4 regions of the Streptomyces sp. NPDC057697 genome follow, and region 3 is predicted to be linked to each of the others. Evidence: riboswitches for the same ligand, from Rfam matches in the RefSeq annotation. Region 3 holds a riboswitch; each other region holds the start of a gene.
The links. A riboswitch is a leader RNA that binds a small molecule or an ion and turns the genes downstream of it on or off. The one in region 3 is predicted to bind cyclic di-AMP.
Positions count from the first base shown of each region.

Region 1: linked by a shared signal. The riboswitch ahead of ACFVFH_RS09905 (M23 family metallopeptidase) and the one ahead of ACFVFH_RS35280 (C40 family peptidase) in region 3 are both predicted to bind cyclic di-AMP.
Region 2: linked by a shared signal. The riboswitch ahead of ACFVFH_RS23810 (transglycosylase SLT domain-containing protein) and the one ahead of ACFVFH_RS35280 (C40 family peptidase) in region 3 are both predicted to bind cyclic di-AMP.
Region 4: linked by a shared signal. The riboswitch ahead of ACFVFH_RS32005 (peptidoglycan DD-metalloendopeptidase family protein) and the one ahead of ACFVFH_RS35280 (C40 family peptidase) in region 3 are both predicted to bind cyclic di-AMP.

Region 1 covers NZ_JBHVJA010000003.1:25,180-29,750, reverse strand. The annotation lists gene ACFVFH_RS09920 (SPFH domain-containing protein) at 1-467, shown strand, start outside; tRNA gene ACFVFH_RS09915 (tRNA-Met) at 568-641, shown strand; gene ACFVFH_RS09910 (PP2C family protein-serine/threonine phosphatase) at 843-2,015, shown strand; cyclic di-AMP (ydaO/yuaA leader) riboswitch at 2,310-2,463, shown strand; gene ACFVFH_RS09905 (M23 family metallopeptidase) at 2,751-3,857, shown strand; gene ACFVFH_RS09900 (aldo/keto reductase) at 4,098-4,571, shown strand, end outside.
Region 2 covers NZ_JBHVJA010000009.1:301,844-306,414, forward strand. The annotation lists gene ACFVFH_RS23800 (DUF305 domain-containing protein) at 1-332, shown strand, start outside; gene ACFVFH_RS23805 (ABC-F family ATP-binding cassette domain-containing protein) at 424-2,088, opposite strand; cyclic di-AMP (ydaO/yuaA leader) riboswitch at 2,756-2,914, shown strand; gene ACFVFH_RS23810 (transglycosylase SLT domain-containing protein) at 2,919-3,410, shown strand; partial or broken gene ACFVFH_RS23815 (FAD-dependent monooxygenase) at 3,448-3,921, opposite strand; partial or broken gene ACFVFH_RS23820 (TetR family transcriptional regulator C-terminal domain-containing protein) at 3,926-4,291, shown strand; gene ACFVFH_RS23825 (hypothetical protein) at 4,331-4,571, opposite strand, start outside.
Region 3 covers NZ_JBHVJA010000025.1:36,581-41,151, reverse strand. The annotation lists gene bioB (biotin synthase BioB) at 1-706, opposite strand, end outside; gene ACFVFH_RS35290 (8-amino-7-oxononanoate synthase) at 849-1,991, shown strand; gene ACFVFH_RS35285 (ATP-binding protein) at 2,316-2,747, shown strand; gene ACFVFH_RS35280 (C40 family peptidase) at 2,907-3,380, opposite strand; cyclic di-AMP (ydaO/yuaA leader) riboswitch at 3,384-3,564, opposite strand; gene ACFVFH_RS35275 (hypothetical protein) at 3,956-4,267, opposite strand; gene ACFVFH_RS35270 (ATP-dependent Clp protease proteolytic subunit) at 4,275-4,571, opposite strand, start outside.
Region 4 covers NZ_JBHVJA010000017.1:6,646-11,216, reverse strand. The annotation lists gene ACFVFH_RS32020 (STM4012 family radical SAM protein) at 1-125, shown strand, start outside; gene ACFVFH_RS32015 (STM4011 family radical SAM protein) at 134-1,009, shown strand; gene ACFVFH_RS32010 (SGNH/GDSL hydrolase family protein) at 1,299-2,144, opposite strand; gene ACFVFH_RS32005 (peptidoglycan DD-metalloendopeptidase family protein) at 2,335-3,264, opposite strand; cyclic di-AMP (ydaO/yuaA leader) riboswitch at 3,268-3,424, opposite strand; gene ACFVFH_RS32000 (alpha-galactosidase) at 3,722-4,571, opposite strand, start outside.

The sequences.
Region 1 (4,571 bases), on a different contig from region 3:
CCGAACGACAGGCGGCGCTCGCCGCGCAACGGCTGGAGGCGGAGGTCCGGCGCCCGGCGGACGCCGAGGCGTACCGGCAGCGGACCCTGGCGGAGGCGGCCCGGGACCGGGTGAAGTTCGAGGCCGACGGCAACGCGTACACGGAGCGGGCCCTCGCCCAGGCGCAGGCCGACGCCAACAGCGCGCGCGCCGCCTCGCTGCGGGACGGCAACCAGGAGCTCATCGCGGCCAACCGCATCGTCGAGAACCTGCCCGCGCTCGCCGACGCGGCCGCCCGCGGCATGTCCGGGGCCGACCTCACCGTGCTCAACGGCACCAGCGGGGTCAACGAGATGGCGGCGGGCGTCGTCGGCCAGGGGCTGGCGATCCTGCACGCCCTGCAACAGGGGGTGAACCCGGTGAAGCAGCCGGCCGTCGACGGGAAGGCCGCGCCCGTTCCCCGCATCTCCGAGACGAATACGTCCTGATTGCGCCCATACGCTCCGTTCCGTCCCGGTCCGGGTGACGGCCCGGCAAACCGGAGTGGTCAAACGGGCGCCGGAGATGCCGTAGAGTTGTGTTCACCGACGCGGGGTGGAGCAGCTCGGTAGCTCGCTGGGCTCATAACCCAGAGGTCGCAGGTTCAAATCCTGTCCCCGCTACTGAAGGACCAGGCCCGGCACGCATACAGCGTGCCGGGCCTGATTCGTTTCCGTGCGCGGGCCCGCGCGGGTGCGTGAGCCCCGTCGCGGGTATCCCCCTTTTGGCGGACGAGGAGTCGCAGCTCCGTGCCGCTCCGGCGAGCCTGGGAGTGGGGCGCGGTACCGTCCGCAGCCGCGCGCGTACCGGGCAGGAGACCACAGGTGTGGAAGCGGGAGAGGCGGCGCGGCAGACATGCCGGGGGCGGTGCGCGTACCCGGAGCTTCGTGCGTACCCTCCCCGCCCTGATGATTCTCGGCGGGCTCGTGTTCGACTTCTTCACCCCGCAGACCTTCACCGCCATTCCGCTGTTCGTGGCCGCCCCGCTGATCGCCGCCCCGTTCTTCTCGCTCTCCAGCACCATCCGCACCGGGATCGCCTCGATGCTGGCCGTGATCGCGCTGCGGCTGTACAGCAATACGTTGCCGCAGGTCGTGCCGTTGATCGAGCTGCTCACGCTGGCCACCGTCTCGGTCCTCGCCGTGGTGATCAACGGGGTCGTGCGGCGCGGCAACGAGCAGCTGGCCTCCGCGAGATTCGTCGCGGAGACCGCCATGCGCGCGGTGCTGCCCCAGCCGTCCGACCGGATCGGCGGACTACAGGTAGCCGCGCGGTACGAGGCGGCGCAGGCGGACGAGTTCGTCGGCGGTGACCTCTTCGCCGTGGCGGACACCCCGCAGGGGGTGCGGCTGGTGGTCGGGGACGTGCGGGGCAAGGGGCTCGAAGCCGTGGAGACGGTGGCGGTGGTCATGGGGGCGTTCCGCGAGGCGGCCGAGCAGGAGCCCTCGCTGGAGGGGGTGGCCGGCCGGCTGGAGCGGGCGCTGGCGCGGGAGGAGGCGCGGCGGGGCGGGCTCGACGTCCTGGAGGGCTTCATCACCGCCGTGCTCGCCGAGATCCCGTCCGGGCTCTCCCGGGTGCGGATCGTCAACCGTGGTCACCCCGAACCGATCCTGCTCCACCCGGACGGGGCGCTGGAGGTGCTGAAGCCGTCCGTGCCGGCGCTGCCGCTGGGGATGGGGCTGGGGGCATGGCCGGAGCGGACGGACGAGTGGGACCTGCCGGCCGGGACGACGCTGCTGCTCTACACGGACGGGCTGTCCGAGGCGCGGAACGCCGAGGGGGTCTTCTACGATCCGGCGGCCCGGCTGCGCGGGCGGATCTTTCCGGGGCCCGAGGAGCTGCTGTCCGCGCTGACCGACGACGTACGGCTGCACACGGGCGGCGAGACGACCGACGACATGGCGCTGCTCGCGGTGGTACGTCCCGCCGCGGGGCAGCCGGACCGGCGCAGGACCGTACGGATCGTGGGCGCGGAGACGGTGGGAGGGGCGGGGTGAGAAGCGGGGCGAGAAGCGTGGCGAGGGGCGTGGCGAGGGGCGTGGCGAGGGGGCGGATGCGTGATGCCACCCTGTGTAGTCGAAAGGCGCCGCTCCGCATAACGTTTGACGCAACGTCAGAAACGGGGTAATGGCTGAGGTGCGGTCAACTCGTCCGATTCCACCCGCTTGTGTCCCGTAAAGTCCAGGCCAAAGACGTGAACGATCAGTGGGAACAGCTTGGAATAGGACGCCGGTGTCTATTAACGTTCGATAACGCAGCGCGGTCGTCCCAGCCGTCGTCAAGGGCGGCACCGTGCGCGAGCGCCGAATTCCGCAAGGGAACCGGGGAACCACCTACATTGGGGTGAATCGGACACCTGTGTCTCGTGAGAGACGGAGGGGCCCGTAGGAGACCTTCCTGCTCCGAACCCGTCAGCTAACCCGGTAGGCGAGAAGGAAGGAAAGGAGTGCGCCCCCGTGGCGTCCAACAAGCCTGCCCCCGAGGCCCCGTCCCGGTTCCAACCCGACTACGGCAGCGGTCACGGCGCCGACTACGGCACCCGTCCCGACGCCGGTTACGGCGCCGGTTACGGCGCCGAATTCGCACCCACCGGTCCCGCCACGGCTTTCGTCCCCACCGGTCCGGCTACGGCGTTCGTGCCCACCGGTCCGGCGACGGCGTTCGGAACCGACTACGGCACGGGGCACGGCACCGAGCCGGGCGGTGACTTCACCGGCGGATTGAACGGCGGGTTGAACGGCGGATCGGCCGTCGGAACCACCGGAGACTTCGGCGGCGAGCCCGGTCGCGAGTTCGCCGGGGAGTTCGGTGGCGAGTTCGGTGGCGACCTCCGCGCCGAGGCCAACTCCGGTGAGTCCGAGCGTGGTTGGGACGAGTGGAACCCCACCGAGGAGACCGTCCGCCCGGTGCGCGGCAGACACCGCGTCGCCAAGCAGCGCAACGGTCTCGCCCGCAGCTCCACCGTGCTCGGCGTCGGCGTCATAGCGGCGGTCGGCGCGGGCGGCATGGCCACCGCGGCGGGCAAGCCGCCGGTCTCCATCTCGGTGCCCGACTCCATCAAGGACAACCTCCCCGACGCCAAGTCCCTGCCCGGTGTGGGCGCCCTGTTCTCCGACGGGTCCGAGGCCGACAAGACCGCGGTCACGGCCGCCTCCGCCCCGCTCACCACCGCCGGCATCACCACCGCCGAGGCGGAGCAGGGGGCGACGGACGCGGGCGAGGCGCTCCGCGCCCGCATCCTCCAGCAGGCCGAGCAGCAGCAGGACGCCGCCGACGCCGAGGCCAAGGCCGCCCAGGAGAAGGAAGCCTCCGAGAAGGCCGCCGCCGAGGCCAAGAAGCAGCAGGACGAGGCGGAGGCCAAGGCCGAGGCCGAGAAGAAGAAGGCGGAGGAGGAGGCCAAGAAGAAGGCGGAGGCCCTGCGGCTCGCCAAGCTCGCCGCCAGCTACGCCATCCCGACCTCCTCGTACACGATCACCTCGACGTTCGGCGAAGCCGGTTCGATGTGGTCCTCCGGCCACCACACCGGCCTCGACTTCGCGGCTCCGACCGGTACCCCGATCAAGGCGATCCACAGCGGCACGGTCAAGTCGGCCGGCTGGTCCGGCGCGTACGGCTACCGCACGGTGCTGGAGCTCGACGACGGTACGGAGCTGTGGTTCTGCCACCAGTCCTCGATCGGCGTCGGCGTCGGCCAGAAGGTCAGCACCGGTGAGACCATCGGCCGGGTCGGCGCGACCGGCAATGTGACCGGGCCGCACCTCCACCTGGAGGTCCACACCGCCGGCGGTACGGGCATCGACCCGATGGCCTGGCTCCGCGGCAAGGGCCTCAACCCCTGAGACGACCCCCTGGAACGGCGACCGCCCACCCGTGAGGTGCGCCGGTCAGCCCCCGATGAACCCCGGCAGCCCTGACGCTCACCCCCCGACGTCAGGGCTGCCGGTCCGTCGTGGCGGAACAGTGGCGGAACAGCGGAACAGTGGCGGAACAGCGGAACAGTGGTGGAACAGCGGATCCGGCGGTGGAACAGCGGACCCGGCGGTGGAATAGCGGGCCCGGCGCGGGACGTTGATCCACTCATGACTTCTCTTCGTAAGCTGGGCTCCTCGGACCTTCAGGTCTTCCCGCTCGCCCTCGGCGGCAACGTCTTCGGCTGGACCGCCGACGAGGCGCAGTCGTTCGCCGTCCTGGACGCCTACGTCGAGGCCGGAGGCAACTTCGTCGACACCGCCGACGGCTACTCCGCCTGGGTGCAGGGCAACGAGGGCGGGGAGTCGGAGACGGTCATCGGCAAGTGGCTCGCCTCCCGCTCCCGTCGCGCCGATGTCGTGATCGCCACCAAGGTCTCCACCCACCCCTCGTACAAGGGGCTCGCGCCCGCCACCATCAAGGCCGGGGCCGAGGCGTCGCTGCGCAGGCTCGGCACCGACCACATCGACCTCTACTACACGCACTTCGACGACGAGAGCGTGCCGGTCGAGGACATCATCACCACCCTCGACCAGCTGGTGAAGGAGGGCAAGGTCAGGGAGATCGCCGCCTCCAACATCAGC
Region 2 (4,571 bases), on a different contig from region 3:
TGCGGCGCTGGCTGACGTCGTGGGGCGTGCCGCAGCCCTCCGCCTCGTCCTCGATGGGTGACATGCCCGGCATGGACCACGGGCCGGACGGTTCGGGGATGCCCGGAATGATGTCCGACAAGGACATGAGCGAGCTGACGGCGGCCAGGGGCAAGGACTTCGACAAGAAGTTCGCCCAGCTCATGATCGGCCACCACCAGGGGGCGGTCACCATGGCCGAGGCCGAGCGGAAGAACGGCGCCGACGCCGACGCGAAGAAGCTCGCCGACGCCGTCGTCACCGCCCAGACGGCCGAGATCGAGCAGCTGAACAAGATCCTCGACAGGCTCTGATCCCCGCAGGGTTCGGGCTCTCCCACGACGCCCGCCGGTGTCGTGGGAGAGCCCGAACCCCCGGTGCCCCGGGGGCCCGGCCGCCGTGCGTTCAGGCCGGGGTCCCCGGTGCCGCGAGCAGCTCGGCCACCTCCTGCGCTGTGGTCTCCCGGAGCTCCTCCTCGACCAGCAGCCACCGGGTGACGCCGATCGATTCGAGGAACGGCAGATCGTGACTGGCGATCAGGAGCGCCCCCTCGTAGGACTCCAGCGCGTCGGTCAGCTGCCGCGCACTGGCGAGGTCCAGGTTGTTGGTCGGCTCGTCCATCATCAGCAGCTGCGGGGCCGGAGCGGCGAGCAGCGTCGCCGCGAGCGCGGCCCGGAAGCGTTCCCCGCCCGAGAGCGTGCCCGCCTCCTGTTCCGCGCGCCTGCCCCGGAACAGGAAGCGCGCGAGCTGGGCGCGGACGTGGTTGTCGGTGACCCCGGGAGCCGCACGGGCCACGTTGGCCGCGACGCTCAGCTCCTCGTCCAGCACATCGAGCCGTTGCGGAAGGAACCGCGTCGGCACGAAGGTCCTGGCCTCGCCGGACCGGGGGGCCAGTTCACCGGTGAGCGTGCGCAGCAGCGTCGTCTTCCCGGCGCCGTTGCGGCCGACGAGCGCGATCCGCTCGGGCCCGTGCACCCGCAGCGTCCCTTCGCGCAGCCTGCCGAACCGGGGCCGCACCCGGTCCAGGCTCAGCACGGCGCGCCCGGTGGGGACCGCCGTGCCCGGCAGGCTCACACGGATCTCGGCGTCGTCGCGGACGGACTCCGCGGCCTCCTCCCGGCGCTCGCGCGCCTGATCGAGCCGCTCCTCGTGGACGCCGCGCAGCTTGCCCGCCGACTCCTGCGCGGCCCGCTTGCGGCGGCCGGCCAGGATCTTCGGCAGACCGCCCTCGGCCTCGGCCTTCCTTCCGTTGCGCCGACGCCTGGCCAGCTTCACCCGGGTCTCCTCCAGTTCACGTTTCTGGCGGCGCAGGTCCGCCTCGGCGGCCCGCAACGTCCGCCCCGCGGCCTCCTGTTCGACGGCCACGGCTTCCTGGTACGCGGACCAGCCGCCGCCGTACCAGTGCAGTGACCCGGTGCGCAGTTCCGCGATGCGGTCCACCCGCTCCAGCAGTTCCCGGTCGTGGCTGACCACGACCAGGACGCCGGAGCGCCAGGAGTCGACGGCCTCGTAGAGCCTGCGACGCGCGAACGCGTCGAGGTTGTTGGTGGGTTCGTCCAGGAGCAGGACGTCGGGACGCTCCAGCAGCAGCGCCGCCAGGCGCAGCAGTACGGTCTCCCCGCCCGACAACTGGCCTACGGTGCGGTCCAGTTCGATCCCGCCGAGGCCGAGCGAGCCCAGCGTCGCCAGGGCCCGCTCCTCGACGTCCCATTCGTCGCCGATCGTCTCGAAGTGCCTCTCGTCGACCTCGCCCGACTCGACGGCGCGCAGTGCGTCGCGCCGCTCGGCGATACCGAGGGCCCGGTCCACCCGCAGTGTGGTGTCGAGGGTGACGTTCTGCGGCAGGTGGGCGAGGCTGCCGCCGACGGTCACCGAACCCTGGGAGGGGCGCAGCCGGCCGGCGAGCAGCCGCAGCAGGGTGGACTTGCCGGCGCCGTTGCTGCCGACGAGGCCGACCCGGCCCCGGCCGATGGAGAGGGAGAGCTCGTCGAAGACGGCCGTGCCGTCCGGCCAGTGGAAGGACAGCGCCGAGCAGGTGAGGGAAGCGCCGGGGGTGGTGGGTGTCGCCATGTTGTTCCTCGCAGTCGCAAACGAAATGAAGGGGGATTCGTATGCGAGCACCACGCGGCGACCGGACGGCGGAGAGGGGTGTGGCGGCCCTGAAGATCGGGGACGGCTCATGCACCGAGGTCGCATCCACGCGGGGTCACGGGCAGCACGGAAGGCTGCGTCGGCGTGACGGGCGTACGGGCTGAGCCGTACGGCGCGATGTTCGCGGACCTCAGATGCGCAACGTCCACCTCGATCGGAGACAACAGGACCCGGTAACGATAGCTGCGGGGTGGGGCGATGGCAATGCCTCCCGGCCGAGAGCCGCGGACGGACGCGGAGGGGTCGCACCGCGAGACCTTATGCCCGTTATGCACATTTGGAGCCGATTAGCCTTTTGTTTATTTAAAAGTGATTTGAGTGAATCACGGCTTTTGATGGGATGCGGGAAGCGCCATGCGCGGGCCTGTGGTGCGAGTCACGTCCGAGCTCCCGGAGGCCGCCGGCGACCCCCGGTCCCCTTTCCGTGCAAGGGGCGGGAATGGCCCGGTGTGAGCTGGGTTACCGCTGTTCCCTCCATTCGATCTTGTAAGTGAATTGCATTCGGAAATTGGGGTCTTGTCCCTTTCGGCTTTTCTCGCCTACGGTCTCCGTCAATCCGGACGGAACGCCGAATCCTGCCGCCGCCCCGGACATCCCACCCATTCGTGCAAGGCAGGAGCGGGGAACCCAAGCAGGCCGCCGGTCCGGTGTCCGGAACGGCTCGGGGTGAAGTCGCACTCCATGTGCGGCCGGGCAGCTCCAGCCCGAACCCGACAGCTCACCTCGCAGGCGACGGAGAGGAATCCACCATGCCCGCAACGGGTACGTACCGTCGTCGTCGCACCCCCTCCTCGCTGACCCGGGGCTTCATCGCCGCGGGCACGGGGGCGGCCGTCCTCATGCTTCCGCTGATCGGTGCCCACGCCGCCGCGGCGGCGCCGACGCAGACCGTCGCCGCAGCCGCACCGGCCGCCGCGTACACGAACGACCTGGACGGCTGGATCAAGGAGTCGCTGGCCGTCATGGCCGAGCACGGCATCCCCGGCAGCTACGACGGCATCCACCGCAACGTCATGCGCGAGTCCTCCGGCAACCCGCGCGCCATCAACAACTGGGACTCGAACGCCGTCGCCGGCACGCCGTCCAAGGGGCTGCTCCAGATCATCGACCCCACCTTCCGGGCCTACCACGTGCCCGGCACGGCGATGGACAGCTACGACCCCGTCGCCAACATCACGGCGGCCTGCAACTACGCGGCCGACAAGTACGGCTCCATCGACAACGTCAACGGGGCCTACTGACGCACAGAACGGCCCCCGGACCGGCCGGTTCCCGCGATCAGCCCGGTCGCGGGGGCGTCCAGTCGGCGTGGCGCAGGATCGTGCGGACGGTGACGCGGGACGGTGCGATCCGCAGCGCCGCGTCGCGCAGCGCGACGGCCGCGGGATGCGACAGCCGGTGCCCCATCCGGCCGGCCAGGCGCGCGGCCCGGACGACCGACTGGCTGCGGGGGCGGCGCTCGGCGTCGTAACGTCCGAGCGCCGCGTCGACCGTGGGCGCGGTGGAGAGCGCGGCGGCCGGTGTCGCCGCGTCCTCCAGTGCCTGGCAGGCTCCCTGGCCGAGGTTCGGGGTCATGGCATGGGCGGCGTCGCCGAGCAGGGCGATCCGGCCCACCGCGTAGGACGGCAGCGGTACGGCCAACTCGTCGATGTCGTGGTGCAGGACGGCCTCGGGACGGGTCGCCGCCGGCAGGGCGGGAATGGGATCGTGCCGGCCGCCGAACCGGCGGTGGACCTCGGCGAGCGGATCCGGGTGGCTGCGGACGGCCGGTGAGCAGGCGGGGGCGGTGTCCGACGCGGACCGGCTGACGGACGGTCTCGCCGTCTTCGTCGCACGGCGGCTGACGGGGGAGGGGCGCCGGAGGTCGCTCGCCCGCTACGCCTGCGCCGTCGAGAGCGTGCACCACCCGGAGCTGCGGGAGATCCTCGTGCCGCGCGGGAACGCGGCCCGCGAGGCCGTACGGGCCTTCCTGGACGCGCAGGGGGCGGCCGACGCCGGGAACCGCACGCTCACCCTCCTGGCCTGCGTGGACGGGCTGGTCTTCGACCGGCTGGTGGGCGGCGGGGACGTCCCGCGGGACGAGATCGCGGGGCTGGTCGCCGCGGCGCTCCGCGACGCGTGACCGCCGCCGCTCCGCCGCCGCTCCGCCGCCGCCCCGACGTCACTCCGGCGCGGACGCCGACGCCTGTCCCGGACGGGTGCGGGGCGGCGCGGGTACGGTGGCGGCCTGCCCGGCCCGTACCGCCTGCACCGCCGCGTCGTGCAGACGGCGGCTGTCCTCCTCGGAACGGCACGGCACGGGACTGCCCGACATGGTGAACCAGTCGATCGCGCCCGTGTACTGCACCGTGACCTGGGCCGTGTCCTCCGCCCAGGTCGTGTGGACGGTCAGGTCCCCGGAC
Region 3 (4,571 bases):
GGAAATTCACCGGCACCGAGTCCGGGTCCAGTTCGCGCAGCGAGAAGACGACGTCGATGAGGTCGGCGTCGCTTTCGCCCATCCCGGCGATCAGCCCGGAACACGCCGAGAGCCCGGCGGCCTGCGCCTGGTGCACGGTCTCCACGCGGTCCGCGTAGGTGTGGGTGGTGGTGATGTCCCCGTACGTCCCCTCGGACGTGTTGAGGTTGTGGTTGTACGCGTCGGCGCCCGCCGACCGGAGCCGTTCGGCCTGGCCGTCGGAGAGCAGCCCGAGGCAGGCGCACACCTCGACGCCCTCGTTCTGTTCCTTGATCGCCTCGATGGTCTTCGACACCCGGTCGACATCGCGGTCCGTCGGGCCGCGGCCGCTCGCCACCAGACACACCCGTTTGGCCCCGCCCGCCACACCGGCGGCGGCCGCCTGCGACGCCTCATCCGGTTTCAGCCAGGTGTACTTGAGGATCTCGGCCTTGGAGCCCAGCCGCTGCGAGCAGTACGAGCAGTCCTCGGGGCACAGACCGGACTTGAGGTTGACCAGATAGTTGAGTTTCACGCGCCGCCCGAACCACTGACGGCGCACCTTTCCGGCCGCGGCCACCACGTCGAGCAGGTCGTCGTCCGAGGTCGCCAGTACGGCGAGGGCTTCTTCGCGGGTCGGCAGCTCGCGCCGCAGCCCCTTGTCCACCAGCGTGTTCAGGAGGTCCATGGCGAAGATCCTGGCCTACCGGACGGCCCGCAGCCAAGGAGGAACCGGACAACAGAGCCTGTCGAGGGTGTGTGTATTGCCACACCATGACCTGCTGCGCCCACGGTTAGGGTCTGTGAGCTGCCTACAAAAGGGACCGCTCATGCCCTTCGACCCGTTCGACTGGATCGACGCGGAGGCGCGCCGCCGCGCCGACGCCGGACTCGTCCGTACCCTGCGCCCCAGGCCCGCCGCGTCCGGACTCCTGGACCTGGCGAGCAACGACTACCTGGGTCTGGCACGCCACCCCGACGTCACCGCCGCCGCGGCCGCCGCCGCGCGGGAATGGGGGGCGGGCGCGACCGGCTCGCGGCTGGTCACCGGCTCCACCGCGCTGCACGCCGAACTGGAGGCGGAGCTGGCCGAGTTCTGCGGCTTCGAGGCGGCGCTGGTGCTGTCGTCGGGCTACGCGGCCAATCTCGCCGCCCTCACCGCGCTCACCGGCCACGGTTCGCTGATCGTCTCCGACGCGGGCAACCACGCCTCGATCGTGGACGGTTGCCGGCTCTCCCGGGCCGCGACCGCCGTCGTTCCGCACGCCGATCCCGAGGCGGTGCGCAAGGCGCTGCGGGCGCACGGGGGGCGGGCGCTGGCCGTCAGCGACTCGGTCTTCTCGGTCGACGGCGACGCGGCACCGCTGCCCCGGCTGGCCGAGGTCTGCCGTGCGGAGGGCGCCGCACTGCTCGTCGACGACGCCCATGGCCTCGGCGTGCTGGGCGAGGGCGGCCGGGGCGCGCTCGCCGCCGCCGGACTCGCGGGGGGCGAGGGAATCGTCACCACGCTCACCCTCTCCAAGTCCCTGGGCAGCCAGGGCGGAGCCGTCCTCGGACCGGCCCGGGTCATCGAACACCTCGTCAACGCGGCCCGTACGTTCATCTTCGACACCGGCCTCGCACCCGCCGCGGTGGGCGGCGCGCTGGCGGGCCTGCGCCTGCTGCGCCGCGAGCCGGAACGGGCGGAGCGGGCCCGTACGGTCGCCACCGCGCTCTACGAGCGGCTGACCGCGGCCGGTCTGACCGCCGTGCGGCCGGACGCGGCCGTGGTCTCGGTGCGTGCCCCCTCGGCGGACGCGGCGGTGCGCTGGGCGGCCGACTGCCGCGCCGCCGGGACCGTGGTCGGCTGCTTCCGGCCGCCGTCCGTGCCGGATGGGGTGTCCCGGCTGCGGCTGACGGCGCGGGCCGATCTGACCGGCGAACAGATCGAGGCCGCCGTGGCGGTCCTGCTGCGGACCGCTCCCGCCGGCTGACGGGGCCCGGCGCGGACCGGCCACGTACGAGGTCCGCGCCGCCGGGAGGAGCGCGGCGGGCGACCGGTCCGGGCGCCCCTGACGGACGGGCCGTACCTCCATGGCCCGTCCGTCAGGCAGGAGAAGCCCGTCGAGCGGGCACCGGGTGACCCGGCGGTGTGTCGCCCGTATCCGGTCCTGCGTCGCAGGGTTCACCGCATCGAGCGACAGATATATGCATATCTTGGTGGATCGCCGTAACTGCGGGGAGCATCGGTGGCAATGTGGCTCGAAGCGCAACCCGGGCCGATCGCGGTCGGTACGGGTGGGAAAGGACGGCCCGCCATGGCAGACCAGCAGGAAGCACATGTCACTCTGGCGAGCGAGCCGGTCTCGGTCCCGGTGGCCCGCAGGTACGTGTCCCGGGTGCTCGGCGAATGGGGCCTGGCCGCCGACACCGACTTCGCCGACGACATCCGGCTCATCGTCTCCGAGCTCGCGACCAACGCCGTCCAGCACACCTTCGGGCAGTCGCCCACCTTCACCGTGGACCTCCGGCTGGAACGGGACGAACAGCTGTATCTGGGAGTGACGGACAGTCACCCCCGTTGGCCCAGGCGGCTGCCCGCCGCCGTTCAGCAGGACAACGGGCGCGGCCTCGCCATCATCCGCTGTCTGGCCAAGCAGTGCGGCGGCCGGCTCACCGTCACCCCCACCGCCGACGGCGGCAAGACGGTGTGGATCGCGCTCCCCTGGAGCGTCCCCGTGCAGAGCTGACCGACGCGTCGCGCGGAGCGCGGCGCCCGCCTCGCGCTCCGGCTCGTCGAGCCGGAGCGGGGCGTGGTGCCGCTGACCGGTCCGCCGTCGCACCGGGCGTGATCGGGCACAGGGGCCGTCCGGCGGGGCGCGGCCCCGGCCCGCCGGACGGGCCCCGCCTCAGTTGATCCGGCCGTAGTAGACGCTTCTCGTCCAGATCTTCTCCAGCCGGACCACCGCGCCGGTCCTCGGCGAGTGCCAGATCTTGCCCTGACCGGCGTAGATCCCCACGTGGTAGACGCTGCGGCCGGAGTGGAAGAAGACCAGGTCGCCGCGTTGCCGGTGGGAGGCCGAGATGTGGCGGGCCCGGTTGTACTGCTGCTGGGCGGTGCGGGGGAGCTTCTTGCCCGCCTTCTTGAACGCGTAGAGCGTCAGGCCCGAGCAGTCGAAGCGGCTGGGGCCGGTGGCCCCCCACCTGTACGGCGAGCCCTTCTTCGACGCCGCGATGTTGAGCGCCTTCATCGACAGGGTCGCCGCCTGGGCGTCCGTCGCGGCGCCCGGCGCGAACATGGTGCCGCCGACGGCGGCGAGAGTCAGAACCGAGGCCGTACCGGCCCGGACGAACAGAGACGGGACATGAACCTGCGCAGTCATGCGCAACCCTTCGTCAGCCGCCTGTGAAGGATGACCTGTCGGGTTCGGGCTGGCGAAGTCGCCCGGCCGCGTTCTGCGGCTTCACCCCGAGGGTCGACCGGTGTTCAGGCCGACCCGTTGTGCTCGGGTCCTCCACTCCTGCCGATCCACTTCTGTCGACCAGGCATCCGGGCGGCGGCAGGACTCGGCGTCCGCCCGGACCGCCCCGCCGCGGTGGCGGGGGCTTGTCGTCCCAGGGATCTTGACTCACGGACTGCCGGATTTCCGAGCTGAAACAGGGATATGTGAGGCTCCTCACGACTGATCCGTTCGGGTGGACATGATGATTTTCGACGCTCTTCCGGCGCTGCGGACCCACGCCGTACCAGCGGCGGAAGGATGGATTCCGTCCACTGTCCACGCGGAAAGCGCAAGTTGAGCGGTCCCTCACGAGAGGGACTTCCTACGCCGAACGAGCGAGGAATTCCGGTCGGCCCGTCGGGCGTGTCGGATACGGGAGTTGGGTGACGGCCGTCGTGCCCCGGGGCGGGGGGAGTTGGCCGGGCGGTGTCGTACCCATGGATGGCGTGACTCGGTCAACTCGTCGGCGCGGGGGGTACGGTGACGCGTCCGGCCCGCCGCTCCCCGTCCAGGACACGCAGTGCCCGGGTGAGCGTCGCGGAGTGGATGTGCGCCTCGCCGCGCTCGTGCATCAGGGCGAGGGCGTCGCGCAGCGCCCTGGCGTGCGAGGCCAGTGCCTGTGCGGCACGCAGTGCCCCGTAGGTGTCGCTGCCCCGGGCCGGGTTGATCCGGCCCACCTGGTCGAGGACTTCGAGGTAGCGGTCGATGAACTCCCCCTCGGCGCGCGTCAGTGCGGGGAGCGGCGGGTACTCCGGTGGTGGCTGCATCGGGTGTTCACCTCGCGCCACGTGGAGGAATCGTGGCGTTCCGGCCCTCCAGGACGTGGTCCACCAGGCCGTATTCCTTGGCGCCCGCCGCGTCGAGAATGAGATCGCGCTCGATGTCGTCGCCGATCTGCTGCGCGTCGCGACCGGTGTGACGGGCCAACAGGGCGGTGAGCACCGCGCGGACCCGCTCCAGTTCCCGTGCCTGGATCTCCAGGTCCGAGGGCCGGCCCCGCAGCGGTTCCGTCAGTTCCGGCTGCCGCACGACGACCCTCGCGCCGGGCAGCGTGTGCCGGCGGCCGGGCGC
Region 4 (4,571 bases), on a different contig from region 3:
CGCCGGCCGGGGCCCTTGGGCTGCTGCGGCTCTCCCCGGAGGGCCTGGCCCACTCCGACGCCCTGGGCCCGGAGCTCTTCTCCCCCGGTGTACGCGCCGCGATGGCCGCGTACGAGCTGAAGTGAGCGCGCCCATGGAGCTGACGATCCTCTACCGGGGCCCGCTCGCCTCGTGCGACTACGACTGTCCGTACTGCCCGTTCGCCAAGCGGCGCGACAGCCGGGAGCAGCTGCGTGCCGACCGGGCCGCGCTGGAGCGGTTCACGGCCTGGGCCGCGGCGCAGACCGGGGACCGGATCTCGGTCCTCTTCACGCCCTGGGGCGAAGGTCTGGTGCGCTCCTGGTACCGCCGTGCGCTGGTCGAGCTGGCGCGGCTGCCGCACATCCGCCGGGTGGCGATCCAGACCAACATCAGCTGCCGTACGGGCTGGCTGGCCGAGGCCGGTGCGGCGGGCCGCGAGAAGATCGCGCTGTGGTGCACCTACCACCCCGGGCAGACGCCGTACGAGCGGTTCCTCGGCAAGTGCCGGGAGCTGGCCGCGCTCGGCATCCGGCACAGTGTGGGTGTCGTCGGGCTCGACGACCACCTCGACGAGGCACGGCGGCTGCGTGCCGCGCTGCCCGAGGAGGTCTATCTCTGGGTGAACGCGGCGGAGGGCCACACCTACACGGACGAGGAGGCGGACCGCTGGACGGCCGTCGACCCGCTCTTCCCGTACAGCCGGCATCCGCACCGCTCGGCCGGGCTGCCCTGCCGGACCGGGGAGTCGGTCGTCTCGGTGGACGGTGACGGGACCGTGCGGCGCTGTCATTTCGTACCGGCGGAGCTCGGCAACCTCTACGACGGGAGCTACCGGAAGGCCCTCGGTCCACGCGCCTGTCCGCTGGCGGTCTGCGACTGCCACATCGGCTATGTGCATCTGGAGACGCTGCCGCTGTACGACGTCTTCGCGGGCGGTGTGCTGGAGCGGATACCGGCGTCGCCGCCGTCCCCCGCCCGACGCGTCTGAGGGGCGGACACCCCCGGCAGGGGCCCGGCGAGGACACGCGCCCCGGGGCCTCTCGTCCGGATCGGACCGGGCCCGCGTGCCCCGGCGCGATCCGGACGAGAGGCTCCAGGACCTGGGGGTGTGTCGAAAGTCCCGTCTGTCCGGCGGTGTCCGGCGCACACGCTCGCCGCGTCGTCGGGACCGCCCCGGTACACCAGGTACCGGGGGCGGCCCTCCGCCGTGCGATCGCACGCACCGGACACCGCCGGGGCCGCCCTTCGGGCGGACGACGCCACTTTCGGCGCCGGCCCTAGAGCGGCAGCAGGTCCGGCCGCTTCGCCTCGACGTGGTCGCCGGAGGACTCGCCACGCAGCCGTCGGCCGATCCACGGCACCAGGTACTCCCTCGCCCAGTGGATGTCGTCGCGGCGCACTTCGAGGGTGCCGCGCTGGGCCTGCGGGGGCCATTCCTGGTCGGGGTCGGCCGGCACGTCGAGGCCGAGGACCTGGGCGGCGCGGAGCGCGACCCTGGTGTGTCCCTCGGGCGACAGATGGAGCCGGTCGTCGTCCCAGGCGCGCCGGTCCTGGACGGACCGCAGCGACCACAGGTCGAGGACCGGGCAGTCGTAGCGGTCGGCGATGGCCCGCACATGGGCGGTGTACGTGGCGATCTTGCCGCGCAGATGGCGCAGCACGGGAATGCCACGGGTGTCGAAGCCGGTGGTGACCATGACCGTGCCGACCGCTTCGGTCAGCTCCGCGACCGCGCGCTCGAAGCGCTCGGCCACGTCGTCGGGGTCGGTGCCCGGCCGGATGATGTCGTTGCCGCCCGCGCAGAAGCTCACCAGGTCGGGTGCGAGCTCCTTGGCGCGCGGCACCTGTTCCTCGACGATCTGGTCGAGGAGGCGTCCGCGTACGGCGAGATTGGCGTACCTGAAATTCCCGTGCGCGGAAGCTTCGGCACCCGCTTCGGCGCCGGGGTCCGGGAGCTGGTCGGCGAGGAGTACTGCGAAACGGTCGGCCCAGCCGACGAAGGTACCGTCCGGGCCGGGGTCGCCGACCCCCTCGGTGAAGCTGTCGCCAATCGCCGCGTACGACCCGATGACGCCCTGTCGGTTGATGACGCCACGTTGGTTTTTTCTCGAATCGTCTGCCACAAACGCTTATCCTGCACTGCCGAATGTGACCTACGCGACCGTAATAAGGGGTTGACGGGTGGTGACATAGACCACCCGGTCAGGTTTTGGTAAAGGGGGAATAAGCAGAAGGGGCGGTGCGCCGCCGCGCACCGCCCCTTTCCGGGTTGCTCAGGTCATGCCGTGTCGCTCAGCTGCCCGGCCGTCCGGCTCAGACGTAGATGCCGTGCGAGGCCAGGAAGGCGATCGGGTCGATGTCCGAGCCGTAGTCCGGGCCGGTGCGGACCTCGAAGTGCAGGTGCGGTCCGGTGGCGTTGCCGGTGGCGCCGGAGAGGCCGATCTGCTGGCCGGCGCCCACGGTCTGACCCGTCGAGACCGAGACGGAGGACAGGTGGCCGTACTGCGAGTAGTGGCCGTCGGCGTGCTTGACGACGACCTGGTTGCCGTACGCGCCGCCCCAGCCGGCCGCGACGACGGTGCCGGAGGTGATGGACTTCACGCTGGTGCCGGTGGAGACGGGGAAGTCGATCCCGGTGTGGCTGCCGCTGGACCAGTTGGAGCCGGAGGCGCGGTAGTTGGTGGTGTGGTTGCCGGGGACCGGGTGGACGTAGCCGGAGCCGTTGCTCTGGGCGGCGGGGGCCTCGGCCGGGGCCTTGGGCTGAGCGGCGGGCGCAGACTGGGTCGCGGCGGACTTCTCGACGGCCGCCGAGGGCGCCTTCGACGGGAGGGCGGAGCCGGTGCCGGCGCCGGTGGGCGCGGCAGCGGCGGCGGTCGCTCCGGCGCCGAGGGTCAGCTTCATGCCCGGGAAGATCAGGCTGGGGTTCTCGCCGACGACCTTGCGGTTGTCCTGGTACAGCTGCTGCCAGCCGCCCTTGATCTTGTGCTCGGCGGCGATCTTGGACAGGTAGTCGCCGGAGACGACGGAGTACGTCGTGGGGGCGGCCTGCTTCTGGGCGACCGGCTCGGCGTGCGTGACGGCGGCCGACCGGGGAGCGGCGGCCGGGGCGGCCTGCTCCGCGGCGTGGGCACCCGTGGCGCCGAGCAGCGGCAGCGCGAGGACGGCGCCACCGGCGCCTGCCGCGGCGACGCCGCGGGCGATGGGGCCGAAGTTCGGACGGCGGTGCTTACCCGATATGGGCATGGCGTTTTTCCTCTCCGGCGCCTGCGAGGTGAGCTGTCGGGTTCGGGCTGGAGATGCCCGGCCGCGTCGAGCGCGACTTCACCCCTAGCCGTCCGGAATTCTCCGGCCGGCGGCTTACCTGGTTCCCCCGCTCCTGCCACGCGATGAGTGGATGTGAATTCCGGACGGCGGCAGGATTAGGCGGTCCGTCCGGATTGACGGTGACCGTAAGCGAGCCGGGACGACGAGAACAAGCCACAGGTTCCACGCCGGGATTCCGCGCCGGGAAATCGGCACGGAATCCCGGTCACACTCCGTGGATTAAGGATCTTGGCATTCCGCACCGCGCACGGAATGCCCGACTCGCCCGTCACCACACACGGTCACGGATATGATCCCGCTCACGAGGCGGTGATGATCTCCCGCACAATCAGGCCATGTTCGGGCAAAAGCCTGTATTACGGACAGACCCCGTCGCTCACGTCCGCCGGAACCTCAGCACCCCCGCGTCGAGATCGCCCCGGAGTCCGGTGTGCAGCCCCTGGTGCAGCAGCACCGAGCCGTGGTGCACCGCCCCCGTGTCCAGGCAGGTGTACGTCGCTTCGGGGTCGAGCCCCCGCAGCCGCAGGGCCGGGGGCCGCTCCCCGTACCGCTGCGCCTCCAGCCACATCAGGACCACGGTCTCCTCCCCGTGGACGTACTGGACCGCGCTGAGGCCGCCGCGCGGCTCGCGCAGCCGGTACAGCGCGCCGTACTGCACGACCGGCCGGATCTCCTTGTAGAGCTCCACCCAGGTCCGGGCCTCGGCCAGTTCCTCCTCGCTCCATTCGGCGAGGTCGCCGCCGACCCCGAGCACCCCGGCCATGGCGCTCACGAAACGGAACCGCAGCGAGCTGACCCTCCCGTTGAGCTGGTGGTTGGGGCTGTCGGTGACCCAGGCGGCCATCACCCGCGCCGGATGGATGTGCCCGAAGCCCTCCTGGATGGCGAGACGGTCGAGCGGGTCGGTGTTGTCGGAGGTCCACACCTGGTCCGTACGGGACAGGATTCCCAGGTCGACCCGGCCGCCGCCGCCCGAGCAGGACTCGAACGCGACCGCGGGGTGCGCGGCCCTGAGCCGGTCGATCAGCGCGTAGAGGGCGTTCACGTGCTCGATCCAGATCTTCTGCGGGTACTCCTCGCCCGGCCAGCCCGCGTCGGTGAAGCAGCGGTTGAAATCCCATTTCACATAGTCGACGGGCGTACCGGAGAGCAGGGCGTCCAGCTGCTGCCAGAGGTATTCCTGCACATCGGGGCGGGCCAGATTGAGCACCAGCTGGTTGCGGTAC